Regions from separate parts of the Undibacterium sp. TJN19 genome, predicted to be linked through region 1. Evidence: riboswitches for the same ligand, from Rfam matches in the RefSeq annotation. Region 1 holds a riboswitch; the other holds the start of a gene.
The links. A riboswitch is a leader RNA that binds a small molecule or an ion and turns the genes downstream of it on or off. The one in region 1 is predicted to bind glycine.
Positions count from the first base shown of each region.

Region 1 (15,562 bases):
GTCAATTTGCGCGAGATAATGTTGTATCGCCTGATTTCTCTGGCTTGTGCTGCCAGGTAAAACCGTATTGTCACGCGCAACGGTAATGTCAATCGCGCCGGCTGTCGTATTGATTTTTAACTGATGCTGCGTCTGGTCAATTTGAAACTTTAACTGACTGTCAGCGCTCTGAATATCCAGTGCGACAGACGAAACAACATTGGTATCAAATTTCGATATGGCATCAAGATTGACGTGGCCACCATTGAAGAAGGCTGCGACTGCGCTTTCCAGTCCTCCGGCTATCGTATCGAGTGCTTTCTTTTCCAGTTCACCCAGTTCGGCACTGCCGCTTGCCTCAACACTGATACCATTTGCATTACTCTTGATACTGAAGTTGATGGTACTGCCAGAATGGAGTTTGACACTTAAATTGACGCTTTGATCCGGGTGATATTCAAGCTTGTCAAAACTGGCCTTTGCCAGCTCTTCCGGTTTGGCGACAGCAGATGAGGCAGAGACAGCCCCCACATAACTGCTTACTGCCTGCTGGTAGGGTTCAGGTGTTGCCTGATAGCGCGCGATCAAGGCCGCACCCAGTCCCTTGAAGCGACTTGCCGCGCCATCCAGGCTATTGCGCTGCCCCAGCAACTGGCTCAATTCATCATTTTCATTGTTTGACCAGACCTGAACGGGATTAAAGGGTTGCAGGCCTGACTTGTCATAAGTAAGTGGTACCTGATTGACATTTGATGCCTGCAAATTCAATGAATAGGCCGATGAAGCAGCTGCGGTGACCGTAGTAGCCGTGGCCGCCACATTCTGCGTTGATGAATTCCTTGATGTTTGCAAACCCGGGCCAGACAAACTAAAAGCAGCAGAATTCAGGCTTGCAATCGTCGTTGCGGTGGTCAATTGCATTTCCTTGAAGTAAGTGATTGCTTAAAAACTTGTTAACTTATCGACAGTAAAATGAAGATCTTTAGCCTAATTGGGCCTGGGCATGTCAGCTGAAATACTGTTTATTTTTTCCAGCCGTTCATAAAAAAAGGATGCCTGACGACATCCTTTGTTGTTTCCTGTACCAGCTTCAGGTGCAGGCATACATACTCAGGTCAGGCTCCAGACATATTCAAGTTTGGTCCAGGCTTGTTGCGGTTTGCCGTCTTTGGCACCTGGTTTGAATGTGCAGGAAGAGTAAATTTTTTGTGTAGCCTTATCAAGCGCCTTGGAGCCACTGGATTTTTCTACCTTGGAGTCCACCACAGTACCGTCGGCACCGACGAGGATAGACAAAACCACGGTACCGGTTTCTTCATTCATCAGGGCAGCTTTTGGATAAACGGCTTTTTCGCAAGATTGCTTATCAACAGCAGGAGCGATTTCATTGGCAGAAGCAGTAAAAACAGAGGCCAGCAACAAAGAGGCTAAAAGGATTTTTTTCATGATCGGATACTTGGACAAATGGGCGAATGGATGGTTAAAGGTTTGATAGGCTTGATACTTTGACAGGCATAAATTGCCATGTGGAAATATGCGCATATTTTAAGCAGTTTTTTGCTGCAAAGCAATATATCGCCTCATCTATCCTGTAAAGAAAAGTTAAATCAAGACCCTGCATTACGCGTGAAAATAGGCCGGATGCACTATGGAGACAGTTTTCCTTGAAAGCTTTGCGTTTTCAAATCATTTCCACTAGTCTGGAACAAGCACCCTGACATATGCGTATATTCGTAAGTTGATATTGAAGTGCTTCCAATAAGAAAATTTCACCCTTCAGGGGACGACAAAATGAAAAACTATAAACTTTTGGCAGCATTGCTGTTTATGAGTCAACTCAATATCGTCCTGGCCCAGGACAATCCCGCTGACGCAGTTGCCATGGTGGATAAGGGAATGGTGTATCTGCAAAAAAATGGCAAGGACGCGCTGGTACAGGAAATCAATAATAAAAACCCGGAATTCATCAATGGTTCGATTTATCTGTACTTGCGCGGGATGGACGGCATCGTCATCGCCCATCCCATCAATCCCAAACTGGTCGGGAAGAACATGCTGGACTTGCCTGATGCTGACGGCAAATACTATCGCAAGGAAATCATTGCCCTGGCCAAAAGCAAAGGAAAAGGCTGGGTTGATTATCGCTACAACAATCCAGTTTCAAAACAAATTGAAAACAAGACGACCTATATTTTCCGCAGTAATGACGTGATTCTTGAAGCTGGAATTTATAAGGGTAAATAAGCCTTGCCTTCTGCATGAATCAGCAAAGACCTCAGTTCTGAGGTCTTTTTTATTTTGTGGATTCGGGCCGGCGCAATTCAGGTATCAACCTGTATAGCGCTTCGTTGATACAAATTCGTTCTCTTTCACTTCACTATCTGTGGGATATCGCACAGACAAGCGGAGGTGGCATGCGTAGTTTAGCTTGCGAAATGAGCAGAAATGTGGGACACAAATTCGGTTAATACGAGCAATCCTTTCATGCTGCGTACTTTACAACGCCATTGCCAAGCCTGAAGAACCACATTCCCGGATGACCAAATCGCCGGAGTCGGCACGTTAACAGCATCAAAAGGGACGAATACTCATGGCCTATCAAATTCTGATTCTTACACCCGAGATGGCTGACGTTAAGGTTTTACAAGATGTCCTTTGCAAAACGAAAGATGGTCCCTATCAGGTAACATCTGAGACCCATCTGTCAACGGCATTGCGGCATCTTAAAAAAGGGAACACTGACGCGATTCTGGTTGATCTGTCTTTGCCCGACAGCACCGGTTTGGCGACTTTCAATGCATTGATTGCGGCCGTGCCCAAAATGCCTATTCTGACCTTGTGCGGCACTGACGAGACGCTCGCCATGGAAGCAGTCCAGTTAGGTTCACAAGGGTATTTAAGCAAAGGCCACTTTGCCAGTTATCTGGTACCGCAATCCTTAAGAAACATCATACAGCGCAAAGCTGTTGAAGAATCTGTTTACATTGACAAGGCACGTGCAGAAATTACGCTCAACTCTATCAGTGATGCCGTAATCGGTACTGATATGGGAGGCAATGTCGATTATCTGAATGTCGCAGCAGAACACATGACCTTATGGACCAGGGAAGAAGCACGTGGCAAACCCATCACTGCCGTCATGCCCCTCTTCAACAGCAATACGCGCCTTCCTAAAACGAATCCAGTTGCCATGGTCTTACAACAAGACATGGCGACGATCTTGACACCGGGAACGATATTGATCAGAAGGGATGGCAGCGAAGTGGCGATAGAAGATTCAACTGCCCCTATCCATGATTCCAGCGGCAAACTCGCTGGCGCTGTCATGGTATTTCACGACATTACCGCTTCACAGGCAATGGCTTTGAAAATGGCACACCTGGCGCAACATGATTTTCTGACCAATTTACCGAACCGTGCGCTGCTCAACGACAGAATTTCACAGGCGATAGGTCTGGCGAAACGTCGCGATACCCATCTCGCAGTATTATTTCTGGATCTGGATAATTTCAAGCACATCAATGATTCATTAGGCCATGCGACCGGTGACAAACTCCTGCAATCTGTTACTGAGCGCTTATGCGCATGTGTGCGCAGTTCCGACACAGTCAGTCGTCAGGGCGGAGATGAATTCGTGATTCTGGTAACCGATGACAAGTCGGCAGAAAACGCTGCCTTTACCGCTGAAAAATTATTGAAGTCGCTGGCAGAGTCACACAAAATCGCCAAGAATGAACTGTATGTGACGACCAGTATCGGTATCAGCGTTTACCCGGCGGATGGGCAGGATGCAGAAACCCTGATAAAGAACGCTGATACGGCCATGTATCAAGCCAAAGACCGGGGTCGAAATAACTATCAATTTTTCAAACAGGATATGAATGTTCGTGCGGTTGAGCGCCAGGTGATAGAAGCCAACTTGCGGCTGGCCCTGGTGCGAAATGAATTTTCATTGCATTACCAACCAAAAATCAATCTGGAAAGCGGTGCCATTACAGGCGCTGAAGCATTACTGCGCTGGACGCACCCGCAATGGGGCATGGTTCCGCCCATTCGTTTCATCGGCATTGCAGAAGAATGTGGCGTTATCGTTCCTATCGGCCGCTGGGTATTACGGGAAGCATGTGCACAGACCAAGCAATGGCAGGATGCAGGATTAAGAATTGCATCCATATCAGTCAATATTTCAGCCGTAGAATTTCGTCGCCAGGATTTTATCGAGGGTGTACGCAATATTTTGATGGAAACAGGTCTGGAACCCGCTTGCCTGCAACTGGAAATTACAGAAAGCGTGCTGATGCATAATGCAGAAGGTAGCATTTCCATACTTCAGCAATTGAAGGAAATGGGCATACAACTAGCCGTAGACGATTTTGGCACAGGCTATTCCAGTTTAAGTTACCTTAACCAGTTCCCGATTGATGTGCTGAAAATCGACCAGTCATTTGTACAGGAAATAAAGTCCAGCAAAACAGATAACGACGGCATTATTGTCAGTGCCGTCATTGCCATGGGCAATAGCCTGAAGCAAAAAGTGATCGCCGAAGGTGTGGAAGAATTAAGCCAGTTGGCTTTTTTAAAAGAACGCCATTGTGAAGAAGGTCAGGGTTACATATTTAGCCGGCCACTGGCCGCCAGACAATTCGCCAAACTGCTAAGTTTAGGAATCTCCTCTCCCATACTGAATTGAAAATATAAAAAAAGGACATGCAAAGCATGTCCTTTCAATTCCGATGACGACATCAGCACTTATTCATAATCGCTGACAGGAATACAGGAACAGAACAAGTTACGGTCACCATAAACATTATCGGCACGGCCAACCGGCGCAAAGTATTTATTTTTGCGTAGGGAAGCAACCGGGTAAGCTGCCACCTCACGGCTGTAAGTATGTGGCCATTCGTTGGCGATCAGCACTTCTGCCGTGTGTGGCGCATGTTTCAGCGGATTGTCCTTGGCATCGAATTCACCACTGGCAACCTTGGCGATTTCTTCACGGATGCTGATCATGGCATCGATGAAGCGGTCGAGTTCAGCCTGGGATTCGCTTTCTGTCGGTTCTATCATCAAGGTGCCAGGCACAGGGAAGCTCATGGTCGGTGCGTGAAAACCAAAGTCGATGAGGCGTTTGGCCACGTCTTCATTGCTGATGCCAGTAGCATCAGTCAATGGACGCAGATCCAGGATGCACTCATGCGCAACCAGACCATCATGACCACTGTACAGTACAGGGTAATGCGGGGCCAGGCGTTTGGCGATGTAGTTCGCAGCCAGTATCGCTGTTTCTGTCGCTGCCTTCAAGCCTTCAGAACCCATCATGGCGATGTACATCCATGAGATAGGCAAGATGCTGGCAGAGCCAAATGGTGCGGCGCTAACGGCAGAGATACCATCTTCACCACGGACATAGCCAGTGGATTTCTGGTTAGGCAGGAACTTCGCCAGATGCGCACCAACAGCAACCGGGCCTACGCCTGGGCCACCACCACCGTGAGGGATACAGAAAGTCTTGTGCAGATTCAGATGGCTGACGTCGCCCCCAAATTTGCCCGGTGCGGCTACGCCGACCAGCGCATTCATGTTCGCGCCATCGACATACACCTGGCCACCATGGCTATGCACGATTTCGCACAGTTGTTGTATGCCTTCTTCAAACACACCATGTGTAGATGGATAAGTCACCATCGCTGCTGCCAGGTTTGCACTATGTTTTTCTGCCTTGGCTTGCAGGTCAGCCAGATCGACGTTGCCCTTGTCATCGCAAGCAACCACAACCACGTCCATGCCTACCATGCTGGCAGATGCTGGATTGGTACCGTGTGCAGAAGATGGGATCAGGCAGATATTGCGGTGTGCCTCACCACGGGAAGCGTGGTAAGCCTGGATCACCAGCAAGCCCGCGTATTCACCTTGGGAACCGGCATTTGGCTGCAGGGATACGGCGTCGTAACCGGTTGCTGCGCACAACATGGCTTCGAGCTGATCGATCATTTCGCGGTAACCGATGGTCTGGTCATTTGGCGCGAATGGATGGATGCTGGAAAATTCTGGCCAGGTCACAGGAATCATTTCGCTGGTGGCGTTCAGTTTCATCGTGCATGAACCCAGCGGTATCATGGTGCGGTCCAGCGCCAGGTCTTTGTCAGCCAGGCTGCGCAGATAGCGCAGCATTTCATGTTCTGCGTGATAGCGGTTGAACGTTGGATGTGTCAGATAAGTTGTGCCACGTGTCAGTGCTGCCGGGTAAGCATCATTGACGCCAGCTTCTATCGCCGTAAAATCTGGCGTTGTTGTGATGCCACTTGCTTTGGCAAAAATTGCCCACAAAGCTTCAACATCAGCACGTGTGACTGTCTCATCAAGAGAGACGCCAACCTGTGTTGCGCTAATCTGACGCAGATTGTAGCCCGCAGCCTGGGCAGCTTGATGGTAGGCAGCAGCATTGGCGACATTGACTGTGAGGGTGTCGAAGTAAGTAGTGTTGGCGATAGCCAGACCCTGTTGTTTCAGACCGCCAGCCAAAATACCAGTCAGGCAGTGTATGCGCAAAGCAATCTGACGCAAGCCTGCAGGGCCGTGATAGACGGCATACATGGAAGCGATCACTGCCAGCAACACCTGGGCAGTACAGATATTCGATGTGGCTTTTTCGCGGCGGATATGTTGTTCGCGTGTTTGCAGGGCCAGGCGATAAGCCTTGTTGCCTTGCGCATCAATCGTCACACCAACCAAGCGGCCAGGCATGCTGCGCTTGAACGCATCGCGTGTACCCATATAGCCTGCATGCGGGCCACCAAAACCCAGTGGTACGCCAAAGCGTTGGCTGTTACCAACAACAACGTCAGCACCCCACTCGCCTGGGGACGCGATCAGTGTCAGTGCCAGCAAATCGGCAGCAGCGATGACCATCGCGCCCTTGGCATGCAAGGCTGCTGCGTATTCACGGTAATCCATGATGGAACCATCAACGCCGGGGTATTGCAACAAGACGCCGAAGCAATCATTGTCCAGCGCTTCATTGCCAGCGCAGGTACGTACTTCTATACCCAGTGGCTTGGCGCGGGTTTCTATGATTTCACGGGTTTGTGGCAAGACATCGGCTGCCACATAAAACACATTGGATTTGGATTTGCCTACGCGCTGTATCAACGTCATGGCTTCAGCCGCAGCCGTGCCTTCATCGAGCATCGAGGCATTGGCGATGTCCATGCCAGTCAGGTCCGTGATGACTTGCTGGAAGTTCAAAATGGCTTCCAGGCGGCCTTGGGAAATCTCTGGCTGGTACGGTGTGTAAGCTGTGTACCAGGCAGGGTTTTCAAAGATATTGCGCAGGATAACGCCAGGCGTATGCGTGTTGTAATAACCCTGACCAATCAAAGACTTCAGTACACGGTTTTTCGACGCCAGTGCCTTCAATGTGGCCAGTGCTTCCTGTTCGGACTTGGCTTCTGTGAATTGCGCCAGTGGCAGCACATCGTGACGGCGGATATTGGCCGGGACGATGGCATCAATCAGGGCTGTGCGGTCAGCATAGCCCAGGGTTTTCAGCATGGCGGCTTGTTCTGCTTCAGAAGGGCCGATATGTCGAGCGATGAAAGCGTCATGCGCTTCCAGTTGGGTCAGTGAAGGACGGGTCATGGTATATGGGGTACAGAAGAGTAACGTGGGATATCAGGCGGAACTATGCAGGGCAAACCGCACTCAGGCAAATCCAAAGCAATAAGGTGACCATCAGGCCACCTTATATGCATTAATTAAGCAATATTTTTTGCGTAAGCTTCAGCATTCATCAAGGCATCAACATCAGCAATATTGGCTGGCTTCAGTTTGAACAGCCATGCAGCAAACGCATCGGCATTGATGGATTCTGGTGCATCGGCCAGTGCTTCGTTGATACCGACAACTTCACCAGTCACCGGTGCATAAATATCGCCCGCTGCTTTGACGGATTCAACCACGGCGCAATCCTTGCCAGCGTCGAGTACTGTACCAACTTTAGGCAGGTCAACGAAAACGATATCGCCCAAAGCATCCTGAGCAAATTCAGTAATGCCGACAGTGATCGTGCCGTCTGCTTCTGTGCGTACCCATTCGTGGGATGTCGTGTATTTCAGGTCTGCTGGTACGTTCATGATGGGCTCCAGATAAATAAATTGTTTTGAATTAATGAGTGGCTAATCAAATGAAGCTGTACAAGAGTGAACAAATACACAGTACAGCTTGCAGATCAAATTATACGGCCAGGATTTTGCCATTACGGACAAAAGGCAGTTTGACGACAGATGCGGCCAATTGCTTGTCACGGATAACAACATGCACAGTATCGCCTACAGACACGCCCATAGGCAAACGCGCCAGTGCAATTGCCTGTTCCATGGTCGGGCTGAACGTGCCGCTGGTGATTTCGCCTTCGCCTTGTGCGCACACTACTTTTTGATGGGCGCGCAGGATGCCGCCTTTTTCACGCAGGATCAAACCCAGGAACTGGGCATTCTGGCCTTGTGTTTGCAATGCTTGCTTGCCAACGAAATCGCGTTCACTGACCAAGTCTATGGTCCATGCCAAGCCAGCATCGAGGGGGTTGACTGTTTCGTCCATATCCTGGCCATACAGATTCATGCCAGCTTCCAGACGCAGGGTGTCACGCGCACCGAGGCCAGCAGGTTTGACACCGGCTGCAACCAGGGCATTCCAGAAATCTGTTACGCGGTCAGCAGATACGGCAATTTCAAAACCGTCTTCACCAGTATAACCAGTGCGTGCCACCATGACTTCACCAAAGGACGTGTCGGCGACGATGACTGCGTTGAAAGGTTTGATTTCTGCGCTAGCTGCCTTGGTTTCTGGCAAGACTTCCCATGCCTTGGCGCGGGCATTTGGGCCCTGCACTGCTACGAGAGCGAAAGCGTCTGCACCATCGCGGCGCTGGGTTATGGTCAGACCGCTATTGGTTTCTGCATTGCGGGCATTCATCCAGGCAATGTCTTTTTCTGCCGTGCCGGCATTGACGACGAGACGGAACCAGTTTTCGCTGAAGAAATAAATGATTAGGTCGTCGATGACCGTGCCTTCAGGCTTCAGCATGCAGGAATACAGGGCCTTGCCCGCCACCTGCAATTTATCAACATTATTGGCCACCAGGCCACGCAGGAAGCTGCGCACATTTTCGCCCTGCAAATCAACGACGCACATATGGGATACATCAAACATGCCGCAATCAGTGCGCACTGCATGATGTTCTTCGATTTGGGAACCATAGTTGACAGGCATGTCCCAGCCGCCAAAATCAACCATTTTTGCGCCAGCCGCACGATGGGCTGCATTGAGGGGAGTTGCCTTGAGTGATGTCGCTGCTTGCGTCATGAGTGCCTCATTACCAGGTTGCCAGATTGAAGGGACGAACACGCGCATGCCGACGAATAAACGCCGCATGCGCTGAAATCGCATACCCCTCTGTCCTGGTACCTGAGAGATTACGGGAGCAATGTATGTTTGCTGCCCGTGCGCACCTTCGGTGGGTAGTACGGCGAATATTTATAAAAATAAACGTGTCTGCCGCTACCGCTCTCCAGAGTTGGGGCAACTTTTAACTACCCCGTTGATCGGTCCTTTGTGCCTGAGAGTTTTTTGGGTATTAGCCCCTTCGGCGGTAACTTTCGTCACGCTCTCCCGATCAAGTAGCGCGATTATATAAGGCTTGCAAGGGCTTGGATAGTTTCGGGTTTAAATATTTACAAAAAGCCTGCACAAATTGCCGTTTATGTATCAAAAAGCAATTTATTCAAACTTATGCTGACGGTCATCCTCGCTGGTCATCCTCGCTAGTCATCTTATTTACTGCGCAATACCAATGTACTGCTGACATGCGCCGCCACATCTTTTGCGCTCAAATACTGCGGCACATAATTGCCTGCTGCATAGCTGGCCGCTTGATCATTGTAATGCGCATCAAACAACACCCCGCTTTGCCCTACCGGGTTGATACCCAGCGCCTTGCTGGCATCGGCGAAATCGATAAGACGACGGGTAGATGGCCCATACACGACAGCCCAGGGTGCCGGGCCAATAGGGCCAGATAAATTATTTGGCACTTCACGCCCACCAGGCACATGGAAAGGCCCCACATTAAATATTTTGTCCAGCGGTTTTTGCTGGGCCAGCGGGTGATTATGTGTCAGTGTATGTGCCCTGCCCCAGGTCCATTGTTTGCTGTCTGAACCGAAGGTATTTTGCAGATGCGTGATGCTGTCACGCCATGCAAGACCGACAATATCGTCCCTGGTCTCGATAGCCCTGGTCTTGCGGTTATCCCACCAAGGGGAATGCTCATCAGCCAGCAGGCGTGGTAATGCGGCGTCCAGTACACGTGTGCGTAACAGGTTCTTGAATTGCACCTCCCCCACTTTATCGGCCATCGCTGCATAAGTCAGTTGATACAGGAACTGGCTGAATATCGTTGGTGATACACGGTCGGCCTGATAACTGCCATCCCATTTTTCCAGTTGCGCCAGCAAGCGCTGGCCATCGGCGTCGATAACCTGTTTTTTCAGGATAGGCAACACCAGTTGCAAGACCTGACGGGCATAATCGGTCCTGTTATCAAGCTGTAGTGCCTGGCTGTTCTTTTGATCCCATTTCACGCCAGCTTGCGCCAGCAAGCTGTCAAGGCGGCGTGCACGCTCTGGCAGGTTGTAGTAACCAGCTATAGGCAGGGCTGCGTTTTGTGCCGGTTCACGATTGGCAGAAATGATATATCCACGTGCAGGATTTTCTTCTTGCGGGTTATCTGAAAATGGCGAGTAACCAAGCTTGTCAGCCTGCTCGGTACTGCCATCGAGTATCAGTGCGGGGTTGACGGCAGCTGGTCGTTTGACGAGTTTGGCAGCAGCCCACCAGCCTATATCACCACTGGCATTGGCCCACACCACGTTCAGGCCGGGTGCATGTATCTTGCTTGCGGCGGCTCTGGCTTTTTGCAGGGTTTCGGCGCGATTCAATTCATAGAAGGCATCCAGCACCGGGTTTTCAGTTTCCAGGAAAGCCCACCACATTGCCACTGGTGTGCTACCGAAATTGTCTTTGAAGGCATCGGTAATAATAGGCCCATGCGGCGAGCTTCTCAGTTTCAGGGTCACTGTCGGCGCGCCTTTGACGGCGATGGTTTCTTCGCGTGTCTGCATATTGACCCACTGACCGTGATACCAGACCTGCTCCGGGTTTTGCGGGTTGACTTTTTCCGCGATCAAATCCAGGTCATCATTTTGAAACATGGTCAGACTCCAGCCAAATTGCTGGTTATGTCCCAACAAGGCCATGGGGTTCAGGGCCTGATGATGACCATACAATTCAAAGCCCGGTGCCGACAAATGCGCTTCATACCAGACCGATGGTGCAGAGAAAGCGATATGGGGATCACCGGCCAGCAAAGGTTTGCCGCTGGCAGTGTGGCTACCCGCCACCACCCAGGCGTTGCTGCCTTCAAATTGTGGCAAACCGGTTTGTTCTATTGCCTGCTGGCTGAGCTGGGCCAGCCGATCCAGTTTTTGCCAGTCGCCGGCATCAAGCTGGCGCGATGCCTGCAACGCGCCCTGGGGATGATTATCGAGATCGAAGATACGCAGGTACTCTGGGCCAAGCTTGTCACGGATATGCGTCAGGACGGGTTCAGTACGAAACGCAGCAGCAAAGCTATAGGCCATATAACCAGATACAGCGATCGTGTCTGCTGGCGTAAAGGGACGTTTGGGAATATGCAGCAAATCAAATTCCAGCGGGGCCGGGTGGGTGGCCTGGAACTGGTTGATACCATCAAGATACGCATCCAGTGCTTTGCTAGAGGCTGCGGTTTTATCGAGCTTTGCAGCATAAGCGGTCGCATGCGCGCGCAAGCCCAGAGTGCGGAACAGGCGATCCAGATCCAGCAGTTTGGGGCCCAGTATTTCTGCCAGCTCACCATTGGCCAGGCGGCGTACCATTTCCATCTGGAACAGCCGGTCCTGGGCATGTACATAACCAAGGGCACGATACATATCGGCTTCGTTTTTTGCCTGGATATGCGGGACGCCGCGTTCATCATACTGAACGATGACTTCTGCACTGAGGTTTTGCAGATTGACGCTGCCAGAGCGCTCAACACGCTTGCCGTGCAAATACCAGCCCAGTGCCGCCCCCAGCGTCAGGACCAGCAGCAACAATATCAGGGCTATCCATTTCAATACACGTTTCATCACTTGGCTTTCAGCGCGAGAATATCTACTGCATATCAATTCCTCTAATTCTACACGCCGATCACACAGTCGTTGCAAGCCCGATTTGTGAACAAGTTATAAGACTTCAATTCAGGTAGAGATCACGCTTGATTTGCTGCATCTGCTGCTCATAACGAAATTCCCATGTTTTCAGCTCATCAATCTTGCGGCGCACATTATTCATGATGTCGTGCAGATCATGATGTTCGCGCTCACGCCTTTTATCGATATTGGCAGTGTCTTCATTTTTTGGGCGATTTTTGTCGTCCTGATCGCGTTTGATTTCCTGCTCAAGACGGCGCAATTTACGTTCGGCATCTTCATAACGGTCATTATTGACGAGCAAGTCATTGTGTGCATCACGCTGCCTGCGCGCCAGGTTTTCGTAATCCTGACCGCCCAGCAAGGCGCGTCTTAACTGGTTTTGCATGCCGGCATTGCAGACCTCCACCGCCATCGCCTGATTTTGCCGTCCCCAGTTAAATGCATTCTCAACGGTGCAGTAACGCGCATTTTGATTTGCCCATGCCTGTTGATACAGAGCGCGGGTCTGCGCAATCACAAATACATTGTCGCGACGGGCGTTCGCCATGCGTTGCTCTAACTGGTCAGGATATCCATAGCCATCTTTATTGCCCATGTCTTGCCAGTATTGTTGCAGTCGCTGTTCCCATTTTTTCTGGTATTCAGTCTCAAAGATCTTTAATCCGCGCTTTTGCGCATCGTCACGCCGGGTATGAATATCACGGCCAGAAACAGCATCATTCCAGCCCAGGTTTTTCCAGTATTCGACGATCTCACGGCTCCAGCCAGTGTGATAGGCATCTTCACGTACCAGCAACCCGGCTGACGCAGCCTTTTTAGCCCTGCCTTGTAACTCAAGGTCGGGAATCCCGTCATGTGCATCCTGATATCCAGTTTGCTCCCAATAGGCATAATTGCCATCGCGCCAGCCATGCTGATACGCGGCCAACTGAAAACCGATTGCCGCGCCGGCCTTTGCCCTTGATTCTTCTTCACCAGCATTGCGTGCGGCTTTGCCGTCCTGCATGCCAGTCTGATACCAGTAATCTGCATTACCCTGCTGCCAGCCTTGTTCATAGGCGTGGTGATTCAAGGGCGTGTGATTACGCTGAGTAGTCTGTGATTTTGACTGGCTCTCGAAATAGCTGATGGCACGGGCAGCACGCCCGTCTTCACGGCCTAGGCTTGACCAGTATTGATAATTTCCCAGCAACCAGCCCTGATCATAGTTGGCGGATGATTCAGCCTTGATCTTGTCGCCATCAACCAGTGAACAAAAACGGCGGCGATCATCAAAACGCTTGTCCAGGCCCTCTGCGCCATCTTTCGTACCGATACTGACCCAGTCACCCACTTTGCAATCATTGACGCGTGTCATGGTGCTTTGACAGCCACTGAGTAAAATGCTGCTTGCCGCAATTGCCGAAGTAATTGTTATCAAGCTAATGATGGTCCTGACTTGCTGGATGCGGATACGCATATCTGCCTTTCTGTTAAGAATGCTGCATCAACGTTTGACAAGATACATTTGTTGACAAAATCTGCTGACGTAACCGCCACAATTGGCAACTATCAATTGATTCACATAAAAAGACTGACAATTGCTATTGATATTGACAACTGCAACATCATCTACCTTCTTTGCTATTGTTTAGCTGACGTTTGCATCTTCAACAGGACTGCGCATGACACAACCCCCTTCCAAGACTGAAGTCTCCCAGCGCAGCAGCCTGGAAACCCTGAAAGGTTTGCTGCCATTCTTAAGCCCCTATAAAAGTCAGTTCCTACTCGCTGGTATCGCTTTACTGGTTGCTGCTTCGGCAACCCTGGCAATCCCTTATGCTTTCCGGCAGATGATAGACCTGGGTTTTGGCGGCGGGGATAAAAGCATCAAGCATGTGGATCTGACCTTTATCGCCCTGTTTGCTGTCGCCTGCGTGCTTGGTGTAGCAACGGCGGCCCGCTTTTATCTGGTGTCATGGCTGGGTGAGCGTGTTACTGCAGATATACGCAATGCTGTCTATTCACACGTAGTAACACAAAGCCCTGAATTTTTCGAAACCACGCAAACCGGTGAAGTCTTGTCGCGTCTGACGACTGACACAACCCTGATACAGACTGTGGTTGGCACCAGCATATCAATGGCCCTGCGCAACTTCCTGCTCTTTTTGGGTGGGCTGGTCATGCTGTTTGTGACCAGCCCCAAATTGTCATCGATCATTATTGTCATGCTGGCGATGGTGGTATTGCCTATCGTCTTTTTTGGCCGCCGTGTACGCAAGCTGTCACGCGATTCACAAGACCGCATTGCAGATGCATCGGCCATCGCCGGTGAAATTTTGAATGCCATGCCCACCGTACAGGCTTTTACGCATGAGCATATAGAGGCCGGGCGGTTTTCAAGCTCGGTAGAAGGCGCATTCAAAACTGCCATGCGCCGCATACGCGCACGGTCTTTGCTGACGATGATGGCGATACTGCTGGTGTTTGGCGCGATCGTGTTTGTACTATGGCTGGGTGCGCATGCTGTCATGCAGGGCCGCATGAGTGGTGGTGAACTGGGACAGTTTATTTTATATGCTTCCATCGTTGCAGGTGCCATCGGTGCGCTTTCTGAAGTAATGGGCGATGCCCAGCGCGCTGCTGGTGCCACAGAACGTCTGCTGGAATTGATAGAAGTCAAATCACCGATACAAAACCCGGCTCAGGCATTGTCATTGCCAATACGCCTGGCCCATGAATCAAAGGGGGCATCATTATCGTTGCAAGGACTGGAATTCCACTATCCATCGCGCCCCAACACTGCTGCCCTGTCGAATGTGAATCTGGATATACGTCCTGGTGAAACGGTTGCCGTCGTGGGTTCTTCCGGTGCGGGAAAAACTACGCTGTTCCAGTTATTGCTGCGTTTTTATGATCCGCAAGGTGGTGAAATCCGGCTTGATGGCGTCAATATCCGTCAACTTGATCTGCACACCTTGCGTGAGGCAATCGGCGTCGTGCCGCAGGACACCATCATTTTCTCGGCCAATGCGCTGGAAAACATACGCTATGGCCGTGCTGACGCCAGCGATGCCGATGTCATTGCCGCTGCAAAAATGGCGGCTGCCCATGAATTCATTGAAAGGCTGCCTGAAGGCTATCAATCCTTCCTCGGCGAACGTGGTGTACGCCTGTCTGGCGGCCAGCGGCAAAGGATAGCCATCGCGCGCGCCCTGTTGAAAAATCCACCACTATTATTGCTGGATGAAGCGACCAGCGCACTCGATGCAGAATCCGAGCGCCTGGTGCAAGGTGCGCTGGAAGTCGCC
Region 1 is NZ_JBMPPL010000008.1:7,549-23,110, reverse strand. It holds gene ACO0LH_RS19900 (hypothetical protein) at 1-900, opposite strand, end outside; gene ACO0LH_RS19895 (energy transducer TonB) at 1,090-1,425, opposite strand; gene ACO0LH_RS19890 (cache domain-containing protein) at 1,771-2,223, shown strand; gene ACO0LH_RS19885 (putative bifunctional diguanylate cyclase/phosphodiesterase) at 2,570-4,669, shown strand; gene gcvP (aminomethyl-transferring glycine dehydrogenase) at 4,729-7,617, opposite strand; gene gcvH (glycine cleavage system protein GcvH) at 7,734-8,111, opposite strand; gene gcvT (glycine cleavage system aminomethyltransferase GcvT) at 8,212-9,342, opposite strand; glycine riboswitch at 9,423-9,561, opposite strand; glycine riboswitch at 9,573-9,661, opposite strand; gene ACO0LH_RS19865 (penicillin acylase family protein) at 9,810-12,206, opposite strand; gene ACO0LH_RS19860 (DUF2799 domain-containing protein) at 12,313-13,731, opposite strand; gene ACO0LH_RS19855 (ABC transporter transmembrane domain-containing protein) at 13,937-15,562, shown strand, end outside.

Region 2 (15,562 bases), on a different contig from region 1:
ATCGACCTGATCCTGCATCAGCGCGATGAGGGGCGAGACAACGATGCCGACGCCATCACGCAGCAGGGCCGGTATCTGGTAGCACAGGGATTTGCCGCCGCCAGTGGGCATCAGCACCAGGGCATCACCACCATTGACGACATGCTCAACGATTTGCCCCTGCTGCGAACGAAATGCCGGATAGCCGAAAATGGTCTGCAATAAATGCAGGGCCTGATCGACGGTATTGCCCGTTGTATGGATATTACTTACTTCTGTCACTGCTGGTATCACCGATATCACTGATTAGTCAGCCCAGGTAATCGCGCCGGTATAGGCGGTTATCAGGATCATGATACCAAAGGCGATGCGATACCACGCAAACACATTGAAATTGTGTGAGCTGATATAACGCAGCAGCCAGCGTACGCAAAAGAAGGCAGAAATAAATGCCGCCACGGTACCCAGGCTGAACATGGGCAGGTCGGACATCGATAATTCTTCACGTGCCTTGTACAGCGAATACACAGTGGCACCCAGCAAGGTAGGGATCGCTAGGAAGAAAGAAAACTCGGTGGCCGCCTTGCGCGACAGGCCAAACAGCATGCCGCCGATGATGGTGGCACCCGAACGGCTGGTGCCGGGTATCAGGCCCAGTGACTGCGCCAGACCGATTTTGAGTGCATCCATGATGCTCATGTCATCCACCGATTGTATGCGGGCATGATTGACATCTTCTGCATCAAGCTGTTTTTGCTTGCGTTCCACGATCAGGATGATGATGCCGCCGATGATGAAGGCCATTGCCACAGGCACGGGGGCAAACAGCAGGGCCTTGATTTTCTTGATGAACAGCACGCCCAGGATGGCCGCTGGCAAAAACGCTACCACCAGGTTGATGGCAAATTTGCGCGCCCTGGCGTCACTGGCCAGGCCCCTCACCACAGAGATAATTTTTTGTCTATATTCCCAGCACACTGCAAATATCGCACCTGCCTGTATCACAATTTCAAATACCTTGGCTGTTTCTGTCGTGAAATTCAACAGGCTGCCGGTCAGGATCAGGTGACCAGTAGAAGAAATTGGTAAAAATTCCGTCAGACCTTCGACGATACCCATGATGATGATTTTGACGGCAAGCAAGAAGTCCATAGCGCGCTAAAAAATTAAGTTTTGACCGGCACGAAGCTTAGCATGCCGCACCCCTGGCCTGCGAGAATTTTAGGTAGAGGCAAGCCGTTTTCAGCTGACATTGGCCATGACGGCAGCAAGCCTGCCCAGGCAATTGCAAAATAGCAGCAATCTGCACGTCAGGTATCGTATTACGGTACTTTCTTAAATTGCGTTGTGATGATGCAAGTGGCTGGCGATACTTCTGACTTCAATGTTTTCAGGTTTTCGCTTCAGCCCACTCATGCAGATGTCCACTAACAGCCTCAGCAACATCATCAAGTGCAGCTTGGCTGCGGGCCTGGTGCTGGGACTGACCGCCTGTTCCAGCATGCCTGGCCATGCTGACAGGGCTGATGCAGGCAATGCCGACCTGCCTGAATACCGTTCACCCCAGGTTGAGGTATTAACAATCAATCAGCAATTCATCTGGCGCATGCCAGATGCCAACCAGCATTTCGCCCAGTTTTCACAACATATTCTGGTCGATGACAGCGTGCCTTCGCGCCTGCAGGAATTTGTTGTGACCTATAAAACGGCCAACCATCTGGGTAACCCGGGCATGTCAACCATGACCGTACAGCAATCCGATGAACTGCAAATCAGCAGCAATGGCCAGTTTGTACTGAGCGAGGCGATACCGCAAGGTTTTACGGGCAGGCAAAGTTACCGCCGCCTTGAAGTGGCCAGGTTAAGCGTCGGCAGAGACATCTATCTGCTGGCCCTGGCTAACAGTTTCATGCACCGGCCTTTGTGGCTGGCCGTGTTTGGTGCTGACGGCAGTACCGTTTATCGCGCTGGTCTGCCACATGGCAACTGGCAATTTATCGAGCATGCAGACGGGTTTTCCATGGTTGATACGCGTGGCGCGGGTCAACGCCTGGTCTTGCATCCCCTGGTTGTGGAAAGAAGATGAGTGCAGTCAAATGCTTCGCAAAGCGTATTGCGCGGGGCATCAGGGCAGGTTTAAGTATTGGTTTGTGCACGGGCTTAAGTGCCTGCTTTGTGCCCTTGCCGATGGTGGGTGGCGGCATTGCAGGCGCAGCGCGCGATTCTGATGCAGTCAGGGAAGAAGCCTGGAATTACCAGGAATTTAAGGAGAAGCACGTGCAGACCGAGATCATCAAGGAAGTAGTGCCAGCCAGGCAGCGTAGCAACCGCAACAATTATTTTGCCGACTTTGCCGAGCATGTGCACATCACCCGCAATACGCCCACTAGGATGGCGTCATTTGAATTCAATTTCGTCCGTTCCGGTACCGACAATGGTTTGCTGATACAGGTACACCATGATGGCATACGCGTCTTGCTCGAACGCATACCCGCCGCCTTTTATATGGGCGACCTGCAAGCCACGCGCATACAGATAGCTGGTCGCGATTACCTTTTGCTGGCGGCCAACTCGCGCACCAGTACCCACCGCATGTGGTTCGGCATCTTCCGCCCCGACGGCAGCAAGCTATACGCCGCCAGCCTGGAACAGTCGGTCATCCGCATCAGTCAGAATGATGACGGTATTTCCCTGTTCTTTTTGAGCGGGGATTCGATGCGGATCAAGATTTAGGATGGGGTGATTCAGGTTCGCGAAGATGCTAAGGTGCAGTTGCACGCTCGAGATCGTCAAGCCAGTGTATTGCCTGCAATCTGTCTGTGCCGCACATTTCATCTGAAGCCTGCAAGCCAGAGCAGCAGGCGGGCCGTTCAGGTTTGCCAAAAATTGCACAGCGCAAATCATCCATCAATTGCACGCAGGGTACACCAGCGGGTTTCCCATTCGGCATGCCGGGTATGGGGCTGGTGATGGATGGCGCAATGCAGCAGGCGGCACATAAGGGGCGGCAGGTCAGTTTGGTGCTCATACCCGTATTTTATCGGATGTCGCGATGTTGCAGGCTTAAAGACTTCCAGAAATAAAAACACCGTGCAGGTGGCAGGGTGTTTTCGTCAATTGCTGATGGCGTAAAATTTAAAACTCTTCCCAGTCATTGTCGGCTTTGGCGGAGCTCACTTTTTTTGCTCGTGCCTGTCTTAGTGCGAGTTTTGCCGGTTTCGCCACGGTGCGGGCGGCTCTTGCCAGCGCAGGTGCTGGCCGGCTGGCCTGTGTTTTGATGGCGAGGGCCGGAGCTTCATATTGCTGCGGGATGATGCTGAACCTGGCCACCAGTTCAGTCAGCCTGGCTGATTGCTCCTGCATGCTTTCTGCAGCGGCAGCGGCTTCTTCGACCAGGGCGGCGTTTTGCTGTGTCATTTCATCCATCTGGGTCACGGCCAGGTTCACTTGTTCGATACCGGCGCTTTGCTCCTGACTGGCAGCGGTGATTTCACTCATGATGTCGGCCACATGCTGGACGCTGGTGACAATTTCCTGCATGGTCTTGCCGGCAGTATCCACCAGCTTGCTGCCATGTTCGACCTTGCCGACGGAATCGTCGATCAGATGCTTGATTTCCTTGGCGGCAGAGGCACTGCGCTGTGCCAGGTTACGTACTTCAGAAGCGACCACGGCAAAACCGCGGCCCTGTTCGCCAGCGCGGGCTGCTTCGACGGCCGCATTCAGTGCCAGGATATTGGTTTGAAATGCAATGCCATCGATGACGGAAATGATGTCGACGATTTTGCCTGAACTTTCCTTGATTGATCCCATGGTGGCAACCACCTGGCCGACCACTTCGCCACCCTTGACGGCAACGCCAGAAGCAGAGATCACTAGTTGGTTAGCCTGCCGTGCATTGTCGGCATTCTGTTTGACGGTAGAGGTCAGTTCTTCCATCGACGATGCAGTTTGTTGTAGCGAGCTTGCCTGCGATTCTGTACGTGACGACAGATCAGCATTGCCATTGGCGATTTCAGAAGCGGCGACATTGATGGTTTCGGTGCCATGACGCACTTCACCGATAACACCGCTCAAGCCGGTGTTGATGCCATTGATCGCATGCATCATCTGGCCGATTTCATCGTTCAGGTGTATCTGTATGGTTTCACTCAGATCACCCTGAGCCATGTTTTGTGCGACAGCGGTTGCTCTGGCCAGAGGTCTGGTAATCGATGTCGTCATCATCCATGCGCAGACTGCCGATAACAGGGCCGCAATGACCGACAGGGCGATCAGCAGCAAACGGCTGGTCTGGTAGGTTTGTTGTATGTCTGCGGCAGTATCATCAATCTGCTTGCGTTGCATGGCCAGCATTTCTTCGATTTTTTTGACGTACTTCCCAGAGGCGGGGATAAATTCTTTGTCCAGCGCAGCGCTGGCTTCATCGACTTTGCCTTCTTTTTTCAGCTCGACAATTTTGTTTCTGGCGTCAAGATAGGCTTGGCGCTGTATACCAATTTCCTTGAACAATGCAATTTCTTCGGCACTGTTCATATGCTCGGAAATGCCTTTTTGCAAAAGCCCGGATGTCCTGGTTGATTCTGCCTGTTCTTCGGCAAAATAGCTGGCAAGCGAGGGGTCACTACTTTTCGCAATGGCCGTCGTGCGCCGCACGCCGGTATGGATATTGCGATACCAGTCACTGACCATGCGCTCTGTCGCCAGCGGGTCTTTCAGCAGGTTTTCAGTTGCAGCGGCAACGGCATTGAGCTTCAGAATGGCGATGAAGGTCGTGATGAAAAACAGGACGAGTATCAATGCAAAACCTGCACCAAGGCGCTTACCTACTGAAAGGTGTTTGAACAGAGCGATCATAGATTTTCTTTTTATGGGCGGAAGGGCAGTAGAAAAATGCATTCAAGGCTTGATGCATGCTGTATGTTGTCTTGTGGAATTGTTTCCAGCGCGCAATTATACAGATTTATCCATATCGGTGATTAAATTTAAGGCAGGTTTATTTTATCAGCGCATTGGTATATATGTTTGCAAATAAAATAACTTTATCCTTTATTTTTTTCCGCTGATATCATCCGGTCGCAATCAAATAATTCAGTCCTGTAGTGAATTGATTTAGCTGGCTGAAGGTGGCAGGTACATTACCTTCAGCCAGCATTTTTAGTGTCGCTTATGTACCGCTGATATTCATGCGCTGCGTATGCGTCCACTGATGGTCATAGTCGGAGACGGCAGAGCTGTAGGTACGGTAGGTTTTACCTTCGCCCGGCCATGGGTTCATGATGTAGACGTAGTTGGTACCGTTGTAGACTTCATAACCGGAGCCGACCATGATATGTCCGCCACCATTGGTCCAGCCATAACGAATGACAAAGGGGCGGTTTGCATTGATATCGCTGACGACGGTGTTCCATGACGACGCATAGTTGTAGGCATAGTTTGATACGCCCCAATGCGCCAGGATGTTTTGCACACTGCCTGATGAGCCATACATGGAGTTGGGCTGGTTGGCGTTGCTGTTCCAGTTGAAATTGGTATTGCCGCAAGCGTAGTTAAGGCCATAGGCCCAGTTGACGATCTGGCACTGGCTGGGCGTCTGGTTATAGTAGTTCAGCAGGGCCTGGCTGCTGCCGGCCCAGCACCATTGGCTGTGTTCCTGCGTTACCAGCGGCACGTTCAGTGCACGCCATTGTGCGAAGGCACTGGGGGCCAGCAGGATGCTGGCGGCGAGGCAGAGTCGGGTAATAATTTTTTTCATGATATCTCCTTGATTTATTTTTTGAGCAGGTGGTGGTCTTGCCGCAATCAGCGGAAAGCATCCATATTGCTTTTGACCGACAGGCGCAATGCGTCAATGAAATCGCCTTGTTCAAGCAGGCCGTTATTGGCCGGTGCGGTGCCGGTTTTTTCACTGCGCTGTTGCAGCAACAATGCCTGACGCGCTGAATGCAAGGGTGCAAACCGCGTACGGGCATCGCTCGCTGAAGTCACTTCCAGAAAATCCGACATGGCCTGGTACACGCGGATGAAGCGTACGTTCGAGCGTGTTGCATTGCCATGCACGGCCATCGTCGCATCCACATCTTTGGACAACACTGCCCCGCCATAAGAGGTGATGCCCCAGCGGCCATTGGTCTGGCTGAGTGTTGCCATGCCAATAGGCGCGTCATGCAGGGTGATGACGAAACGCCATTCCCCGGTGGCCTTGGCCATGCTGCGCAGGTCACCACGCCCGGCCAGAATGTCTTGTGGCGGGATGGAGTAGACCGGGAAGCCATAGCTGATTTTGGCGTCTTTCAGGTCTTGTACATCGCTGACTTCGAGCGGGAACTCTGAAGGCAGGGTGCCACCGCGTGCCTGTACGTTGAATTGTACAAATTGCGCAAAGTCTCGCTGCGCTGCCGCGCCGACAAGACGTGCCTGATCCGATGTGGCAGCGAGGTCGGTGGTCTGTGCGAGTAATGGCGGACATGCCATGAGATAGCCAGCACTGACGATGACAGCGCCGATAGCCACCTTGTTGAGTTTCATTGTGAATCTTGATGCGGAGTTCGGTTTCATGCTTGATTGCTCCTTCGTTGAATGACAATAAAAGCCCACCAGTCCTAGCGGGCATCGGGGTATTGCGAGCGAAAGCTGTAGCGATTAAAAACAGAGAGTCTTCCGGGTACGCGCCGTCATAGCTGCCGTAACCGGGTCATTCACTTTTTCTGGTCGTCACAGTCCACCTGGCATGGGTTACATGCCGGACTTCAGAACCCGCGGTGAAGCGGAGATGAGAGAAATCTGATCAGGTCAGCGCTGCCATCGCAGGCTGGTAGTGAAATGAGATATGTACTGGTTAACTGGCGCAGACCGCAGTCGCGAGTGCGCAGCTACGAAGCTGCTGCACGCTGCCAGCGCGCAGGCAGGGGCTGTCACGGTGACGGTGTCACCGATAAATGCAGTGGGTTTCATGATATGCAGACTCCCGGCGTCAAAAGGGTAGTCCGTGCGCAATTGCGCAGCGGATACCCCCTCTGTGCTGGACCTGAGAGATTTCGCATGTGACCGCTGTTGGCGGTGTCATGCTTGCTCCTTCGGTGTGCCGGGCGACGACATCCGGCAGCTCTTCAGAGTTCAAATGTCATACCGGTCCTTTTGCCTGAGAGTTTCCGGGGTGGTTGCTCCTTCGGCGCTGCCCTGCGGTGTAGCGGCAGTCTCTCCCGATATCACGCGGCCTTAGCCCATTTGTTCCAATCCCTTGTATGGATTGTAGAAATGAGCATAGTTCACGCGTTAATCATTTACAAATTATTTTGTTGTTGCAATGCACACTTCAAAATTGCATCCTGTGCTTAGGTAAAGCGTGACTGATAGTCCAGTGCTATGCGTTCACGCAAGAGCTTGCAGGATGCGGGATGCACGCAAACGCTCAGGGACGAGGCGAAGCTCTTTGGCACACCAGCCAGCCTCATTCCTGATTTCATTCCTGATTTTCATGCACACATTGCTGATATCAGATCGCATCCAGCGCATTTTGCAGATCGCGGCGCAAGTCTTCCACGTCTTCTATGCCGACTGACAGGCGCACGAAAGAATCGGTGATGCCGAGCAGGGCTCTTTGTTCTGCCGGTATCGTTGCATGCGTCATGATGGCCGGGTGTTCGATGAGACTCTCAACACCGCCCAGGCTTTCTGCCAGCGCAAAGACTTCGCAGCGTTCAAGGAAGCGGCGTGCGCCGGCGAGATCGGTATCGAGGTCAATGGAAATGATGCCGCCAAAGCCATCCATCTGCTGTTTGGCCAGTGCATGCTGCGGGTGGCTGGCAAGACCGGGGTAATACACCTTCTTTACCTTGGGTTGCTGTTCCAGCCAGTGCGCCAGGTCCAGGCCATTTGAATTATGGCGCTCAACGCGGATATTCAGGGTCTTGATGCCACGCAGTGCCAGAAAGCTGTCAAACGGTCCGGCAATCGCGCCTACTGAATTTTGTAAAAAGCCCAGGCGTTCGCGCCATTCTGCCTGATGCGGTTCACCACCCACAATGGCAATGCCGCCGATGATGTCAGAATGGCCGTTCAGGTATTTCGTCATCGAATGCACGACGATATCAAAACCCAACTCCAGCGGGCGTTGCACGCGCGGGCTGGCGAAGGTGTTGTCAGCAATCGCGATGATGCCGCGTTCACGGCAGATCTTGCCAATGGCGCGCAAATCGGCCAGCTTCAGCATGGGGTTGGTCGGCGTTTCCACCCATACCATTTTGGTATCAGGGCGTATGGCGGCCAGCAATTGCTCCGGTTTGGTCATATCCACATAGGTGAACTCCAGACCGGCACTGCGCCTGCGCACGCGCTCAAACAGGCGGTAGCTGCCGCCATACATATCGTCACCGGCGATGATGTGGGCGCCGCTGTCGGCAATCTCCAGCACGGTGGCAATGGCAGCCAGGCCAGAGGCAAAGGCAAAAGCCTGCGCGCCGCCTTCGAGGTCGGCAACCGCACGCTCCAGCGCCCAGCGCGTGGGATTGTGCGAGCGGCCATAATCAAGCCCCTTGTGCACGCCAGGGCTGTCCTGTACATAGGTCGACGTGGCATAAATCGGCGGCATGATCGCGCCTGTCGTCGGGTCAGGGAATTGCCCGGCATGGATGACACGCGTGCCAAAGGCTTGTGGCTGGGCTGGTTTTTTGTACTCTGGATAGCTCATGAAAGTGTCCTGCGTAAATGGTTAAGGAGGTCAAAGCGGGTGATCAGGCCATGGAAGTGCTTTTCTGGCTGTTTGGTCGCAATGATGGCGACCAGGCCACGGTTCAGTATGGCGCGCAAATCATCGAGGCTGGCTTGCGGGCTCAGTGTTTCAATCTGGCTGGTCATGGTGTCCTTGACGACACTGCGGAACAGGCTGGCATCGCCCGCCACCTTCAGCAACACATCAGATTCATCAATGATGCCGATAATTTCGCCATCGTGAATGACAGGCAGTTGCGATATCTCGGCACTGCGCATGCGATTGAAGGCCACCATCAGCGTGTCACCGGCATCAACACTGATGACGCCACCATCATCAAAGCGGCGGCCTATGATGTCACGCAGGTCGCCATAGGTCTGACGTTTCAGCAGGCCTTGGTCTATCATCCAGTTATCGTTATAAATCTTGGACAGGTAACGTGTGCCGGTGTCACAGACAAAGGTCACGACACGCTTGGGTGTCGTCTGTGCGCGGCAATAGCGCAAGGCCGCGGCCAGCAGGGTGCCGGTGGATGAACCGGCCAGTATGCCTTCAGCGCGCAATAATTCACGTGCCGTGCCAAAGCTTTCAGTGTCATCAATGGTATAGGCATGTTTGACTGCACTGAGGTCAGCAATGGCAGGGATGAAATCTTCGCCTATGCCTTCCACCGCCCAGGAACCGCTGACTTCATTGACATGACCGGTTTCTATGTACTCTGCCAGGATGGAACCTTTTGGATCAGCCAGTACAAATTCCAGCTTAGGCTGTGCCTGGCGGAAGAAACGGGTCAGCCCGCTGATGGTACCGGCAGAGCCGACACCGACCACGATGGCATCGACATCATGATGGGTCTGCGACCAGATTTCAGGGCCGGTGGTGGTTTCATGCGCGAGCGGGTTGGCCGGGTTATTGAACTGGTCGGCAAAGAATGAACCTGGTATTTCCCTGGCCAGGCGGGCTGCATAATCCTGGTAATACTCAGGGTGGCCCTTGCCCACGTCAGAACGTGTCATATGTACTTCTGCACCCATGGCTTTCAGGTGTAATATTTTTTCTGTAGACATCTTGTCAGGCACCACCAGCACCACGCGATAACCCTTGGCACGGGCAACCAGCGCCAGGCCCAGACCAGTGTTGCCAGCCGTGGCTTCGATGACCGTGCCGCCCTTTTGCAGGCGGCCATCGGCCTCAGCTGCCGCGATCATGGCCAGGCCTATGCGGTCCTTGATTGAACCACCAGGGTTTTGCGATTCCAGTTTCAGAAACAGTTCACACGGGCCGGTATCAAGGCGGGTAACCTTCACCAGTGGTGTGTTGCCAATCAACGCAAGTACTGCGGGATTAGTTTGATTTGTCATTTTTTGTTGACTCCAAGTCTGCATATCGACACGCTGCCTGCCTGAATCCTTGTGAGCACGCCGACTGCATCTTGTTGCGCTTTTGTTTAAGAGGCAGCCATGCTAGCGAGGTCGGCTGGCCACGCTAAGGAATTTTTCCAACTATGCTTATGCGAAAAATAAACGATCACTGCCATAAAAATACACGAGGGCAATAAACGCTTCTTGCCCCCACAGCAGTATAGTCTTTGCCGGAAATTTTGCAGCGTGAGTGATTTTTGTGTTGACGGGAAAAGGCGTGGAGGCTGGCAGGAAATATAAATGCCGCCCGGAGGCGGCATCAAAAAGTAGGGGACTGTGCTACGTTAAAGCGTGCCCGGTTGGGACAGGCCGCTCTTCTTTTATTGTAAACTTCTTTAAGCCCTGATGAAGCTACTGCATGGGGCGATTTTGAGTCTGCGATGCTCGTCGTACTCAAGTACGAAACGCTTCTTAACTCAAACTAGCACCGCTCGCTAGGCTTACTCATCGGTTCTTCGAATTTTTTTAAGCTTTTTGCTATTCCTCCTTTTGATGAAAGGGGGCGAACCAGCATACCGCAAATGAGGGGATGGTGGCTAGCATGACGAAAACAAAGTAGTTGGTATAGCCCAGCAATTGTTGCAGGTGGCCACTGATGACACCGGTGACCATCATGCACAGCCCCATCAGGCCAGTGCCAAAGGCGTAGTGCGTAGTGGTGTATTTGCCGGGTGCCAGTTGCTGCATCAGGTAAATCATGAAACCAACAGAGCCGAAGCCGAAAAAGAATTTTTCGACAGCCACGCCTGCGGTGATCAGCCACAGGCTGTCTGGCTGGAACAGGCTCATCAGCAAGAAGCTGACATTGGGTATATTGACGGCACAGCACAGTATGAACAGGGTAGGCTGCAAACCACGGCGGGCGACAAAGATGCCACCCAGCAAAGAGCCCAGCAATACCGCCACCAGGCCATAGGTGCCGTAGATAATGCCCAGCAATTCATTCGACAGGCCCAAGCCGCCTTTGGCAACCGGATCTACCATGAAGAAAGAGCCTATTTTTTCCAGAAAACCTATGCTCAGGCGAAACAGGAAGGCGAAAGCAATCATCAGCCAGACATCGCGCTTTTGAAAAAAGGTGATGAAAGAATCACGCAGGATATGCAGTGCCGCCGCAGTGCTGGTCGGTGTATTTTCAGCCTTCGCACCGTCTGGCATGGTGCGCATATGCCAGGCCGCCATTAGTATCGTGATAGCCGCCACGATCAGGAAGATGATGCGCCATGAATCCATCCATTCGACACCGAAAACCCTGGGGTCATGATGAAAGAAATCAGTATGCAGCTTGCCACTCAGATAGACCAGGCCACCAGCCGCAACGATGGGGCCGATATTCCAGCTCAGGCTTTGCACGCCGCAATACAGTGACTGCGCCTTGCTGTCGAGCGAAGTCACATAGACGCCATCAGAAGCAATATCCTGCACCGCGCCCAGAAATGAAATCAGCCAGAACAGCGCCATCAGTATCAGCATGTAATCCGGCAGCGACATCACCAATGCAACGCAGACAAAACCAACGGCAATCGCCATTTGCGCGCACAGCACAAAAAACTTCTTGGTCTTCACCATTTCGACAAAAGAGGCGAACAGCGGTTTGATGGTGTAAGCCAGTATCAGGTAGCTCGCATATTCAGCCGCCTTGCCGTTGTCCATACCCATGTTCTTGAACATGATGGCCGTGACGCTAGTCAGCGTCATATAGGTCAGCGCCATCGTGAAGTAGGCGGTGGGCACCCATAGCAGTGGTGATTTCTTGCCTGTGCGGGCTGGCATCTGCACTTCAGTATCCGTCATCATGGTTTGCGCGCTTTGTAAGTGGCGGCAACGCTGCGCTTCTGTTTCTTGCCATGATCCATGCCAGCAACGGGCGATGAAACTGGCGTTGTCAGAAATAACAACGTGTCTCGTTAATGTTGTATTTTATTTTTTAAGAATTTTCATATACGGATACTGAAATAAGGCCGATCAGATGAGCCTGAAACCATTAAATATCCTGTTTATGAAAACCTTTTCAAACGCAGGATAGCATGGAATTTTAAAATAAAAAGCAGCTTTTACAGAAAAAATAAGAAAACAGCCGATCAAACTCATTGCTGAGTTATCTTGGAAAACACGCAAAGCCAATACAGGAAAGGCTTTCAGACGGTTTTTTTGAGTCAGGGATGTTCTGCGGATATTGTCGCGTTTATTCTCATCAGGGATCATGCCTGGGCAATATCCGCATTAAAATTTATGGCTAAAACATTTATTGATGAAATTGATTTCATCAATAAATGGAAAATGACAAATTTCCACATCATCGCTAGCTTATTCAGGAAAATTTGCCGGGATCGACAAAATGAAGAAACAAAATTGTCAGCCCTCAATCATTGACAGGGTCTGAAGTGGGTGATAAATTCGCCATATTGTGAAAACGATTTCAGTTAAATGTGCCTGTTATACGATGAAACAATTGCAAGCTGGTTTCGTTCTGTTGGCTTTCCGTATGATCTGGACAGCTATTTTTTGCAAATGCATAGCGCAATAATGCGTGGCATAGGTATGGCAGATACAAGTAAACGCAGAGCAGGTGCGAAACAGATACGTAATAGATACGTAATAGATACGTAATAGATACGGAAAGATACGTAAAAATCAAGTCGTGTTCAAGCGCATTTGAGAATGTTCAAGCGTATTTAAGCGGCGATTTTTTTGCCTATAGATGAAAACGATTTCAAATAACATAAGACTAGTCTCATGAACTGGCGCAGCAAAGTCCTCACATAAAACCAATTACACTTTAAGACCATGAAAAATCCACCAACGATGACAGAATTTTCACCCTCCTTTATTTGGGGCGTTGCCACCAGCGCTTACCAGATAGAAGGTGCGGCGACCACGGATGGCCGTGGGCCATCGATCTGGGATACCTTCACCCACAAGCCAGGCACCATCATCGATGGCAGCACCGGTGATGTCGCTTGTGATCACTATCATCGCTATGCGGAAGATGTCGATATCATTGCCGCGCTGGGCGTGCAAGCTTACCGGTTTTCAATTTCATGGTCACGCGTGCAACCATTGGGCCATGGAGACTGGAATGAGGCAGGGTTTGATTTTTATTCACGCCTGCTGGACAGGCTTGCAGAAAAAGGCATTGCTGCCCATGTGACACTGTATCACTGGGATTTGCCACAAGGCTTGCAGGACCATGGCGGCTGGCTCAACCGCGACACGACACAGCATTTTGCGCTTTATGCGGCTGAAGTGGCGCGCCGGTTTGGCAAGCGCGTGGCCAGCATCGCTACGCACAATGAACCCTGGTGCACCGCCAACCTGGGTTATGGCAATGCCCAGTTTGCGCCGGGTGTCGCGGATACCGCGCTGGCGATACAGGTTTCCCATCATCTATTGCTATCGCATGGTCTGGCGATGCAGGCCATGCGTACCATCTGTGCTACGTATGGCAGCTCGCCCAGGCTGGGTATCGTACTCAACCAGTGGCCAGCCATGCCGGCTACCGACAGTGTGGCAGATATCGACCAGGCTGAATGGGAATATGCGCGTTCAGTACAATGGTTCATGGATCCGATCTTTAAAGGGCGCTATCCGCAAAAAGCGCTTGACCGCATGGACATGCGCCAGTTCCACGTACATGCAAGCGATATGGAAATCATTCATCAGCCACTGGATTTCCTGGGTGTGAACTATTATTTCCGCGCTTTTGTCAGCACAGAAAATCCGCCAAAACAGCCCGAAGGCAAACTGGGTTTCAGCGACATGGGCTGGGAAATTTATCCTGTTGGCCTGACAGATTTATTGCTGAAACTGCGCAGTGAATATCCAGACCTGCCACCTATCTACATCACCGAAAACGGCATGGCTGTCGCTGATGAAATGAAAGATGGAAAAATCAATGACCTGCAGCGTATCAACTACCTGCAACTGCATCTGTATGCCCTGCATGAAGCGATGGCCTGCGGCGTGGATGTGCAGGCGTATTTCTACTGGAGCCTGCTCGATAATTTTGAATGGAATTCCGGCTATGCAAAACGCTTTGGCCTCGTGCATGTCGATTATGAAACGCAGAAGCGCACCTTGAAGGATAGTGCTTACTGGTACAGGGATTTTGTCAGGTCGCAAATGCAGGCGAAGGCTGCATAGGCCTGCCGACTTCACGTTTTGCTTTCTCAGGCTTTGTCAATTCTGTCTGGCACTCCGGCAGGCTGACAAGCTGCAAGCTGATCTGGCAACGTAAGTCTTTGCTGCAATCAGACAATCAGGCAACCAGGGCTGGCATGTGCCGGCCCTGGCGTATTGAGCGCATAGGGCTTATTTATATACGCCGCAACCTATCAGCACGTCGCCAAATTTTTCAATATAAGTAGTCTTGGCTTCCATCATCTTGGTCGTCGGGTTGGTCCAGTTGTAGTCGACCCAGCCGTGGCCTGCCTTGCTGTTGGCCGCTGCCAGGAAGCCCTTGACGATGAACATGCCGTCAGCATCGCGCAGTTCCAGCAGGTTCTTGCCTATCATTTTCGGGTTCGCACCGTGCGCGCGGTTGATGCCGTCGCCATTGGTGTTATACACAAACACATACAAATCCTTGACGACGAATTGGCCAGTGGGGTTGCTGAATTCTGCAAACGCCTTTTCCTTGCCATTCTCCTTCAGGTAGGCTGCGGCTTTCTTGACCAGGGCCACGGCTTCATCTTGCGTCCCTTTTTCTACTGCCTGCGCAAGCGGCCCTGCACCGAGCAGAACAAAACTCAGGGCGGCAAGTAATATCTTGGGGAATAGTCGGCGCATTGTTGTCTCCTGTTGTTGAAATTATTGCAAAAGAACGGCTCAGCCATGTGATGGCACCTTGCTTCGCGATTTCATATTAACGATAAATGTGCGCATTGCAATGTCAATTATTGTTGCTTGGTGAAAATGTGTTGCTAGAGAATCTTTCCTTGTATAAAAAACAAACCCCCATATTGCCGCGAACGGCAGTATGGGGGCAGACAGCAGGGCTAACTTGAATACAGCGGTTTCTGCTGACTTGCTTAGAAATCAATCCCTACGTTCACGCCGAAAGTGCGTGGTGGCAGGTATTGCGCCTGCCAGGGACCGTTGGCATTCAGGGCACTGGTCTTGATTTTATTGTCGCTGACATTACGCACAAAGAAATCGGCGTACCAGGCAGTTTTTCCTGATGACTGATAACGCAGGCCCAGGTCGGCACGGGCATAGGCTTCCTGCTTGTCGCCATCACCATAGTTGAAGACGCTTAACCAGGTATCCGTTTCATAATGCAGGCTCACGCGTGGCGTCAAGGTGCCGTCACTGAGGTGGAAAGTGTGCTGGTACATCACCTGCGCTGAAAACTTCGGTGTATGCGGCATGGTGTTGCCAGACACATCCAGACAATTGCTGATGCCGGGTATCTTACAGGCTGGCAGTGCATAATCGTTTGAGCCACCCACCA
Region 2 is NZ_JBMPPL010000001.1:106,505-122,066, reverse strand. It holds gene recQ (DNA helicase RecQ) at 1-261, opposite strand, end outside; gene ACO0LH_RS00535 (undecaprenyl-diphosphate phosphatase) at 286-1,131, opposite strand; gene ACO0LH_RS00530 (hypothetical protein) at 1,400-2,065, shown strand; gene ACO0LH_RS00525 (hypothetical protein) at 2,062-2,712, shown strand; gene ACO0LH_RS00520 (YkgJ family cysteine cluster protein) at 2,741-3,007, opposite strand; gene ACO0LH_RS00515 (methyl-accepting chemotaxis protein) at 3,115-4,836, opposite strand; gene ACO0LH_RS00510 (C39 family peptidase) at 5,147-5,734, opposite strand; gene ACO0LH_RS00505 (hypothetical protein) at 5,782-6,507, opposite strand; glycine riboswitch at 6,986-7,098, opposite strand; glycine riboswitch at 7,099-7,194, opposite strand; gene ACO0LH_RS00500 (hypothetical protein) at 7,314-7,445, opposite strand; gene ACO0LH_RS00495 (trans-sulfuration enzyme family protein) at 7,475-8,668, opposite strand; gene ACO0LH_RS00490 (pyridoxal-phosphate dependent enzyme) at 8,665-10,050, opposite strand; gene ACO0LH_RS00485 (MFS transporter) at 10,588-11,907, opposite strand; gene ACO0LH_RS00480 (hypothetical protein) at 12,214-12,483, shown strand; gene ACO0LH_RS00475 (GH1 family beta-glucosidase) at 12,898-14,253, shown strand; gene ACO0LH_RS00470 (cache domain-containing protein) at 14,422-14,898, opposite strand; gene ACO0LH_RS00465 (TonB-dependent receptor) at 15,141-15,562, opposite strand, start outside.
Region 2: it holds a riboswitch for glycine, as region 1 does, so the genes downstream of both, ACO0LH_RS00505 (hypothetical protein) here and gcvT (glycine cleavage system aminomethyltransferase GcvT) in region 1, are expected to answer to the same signal.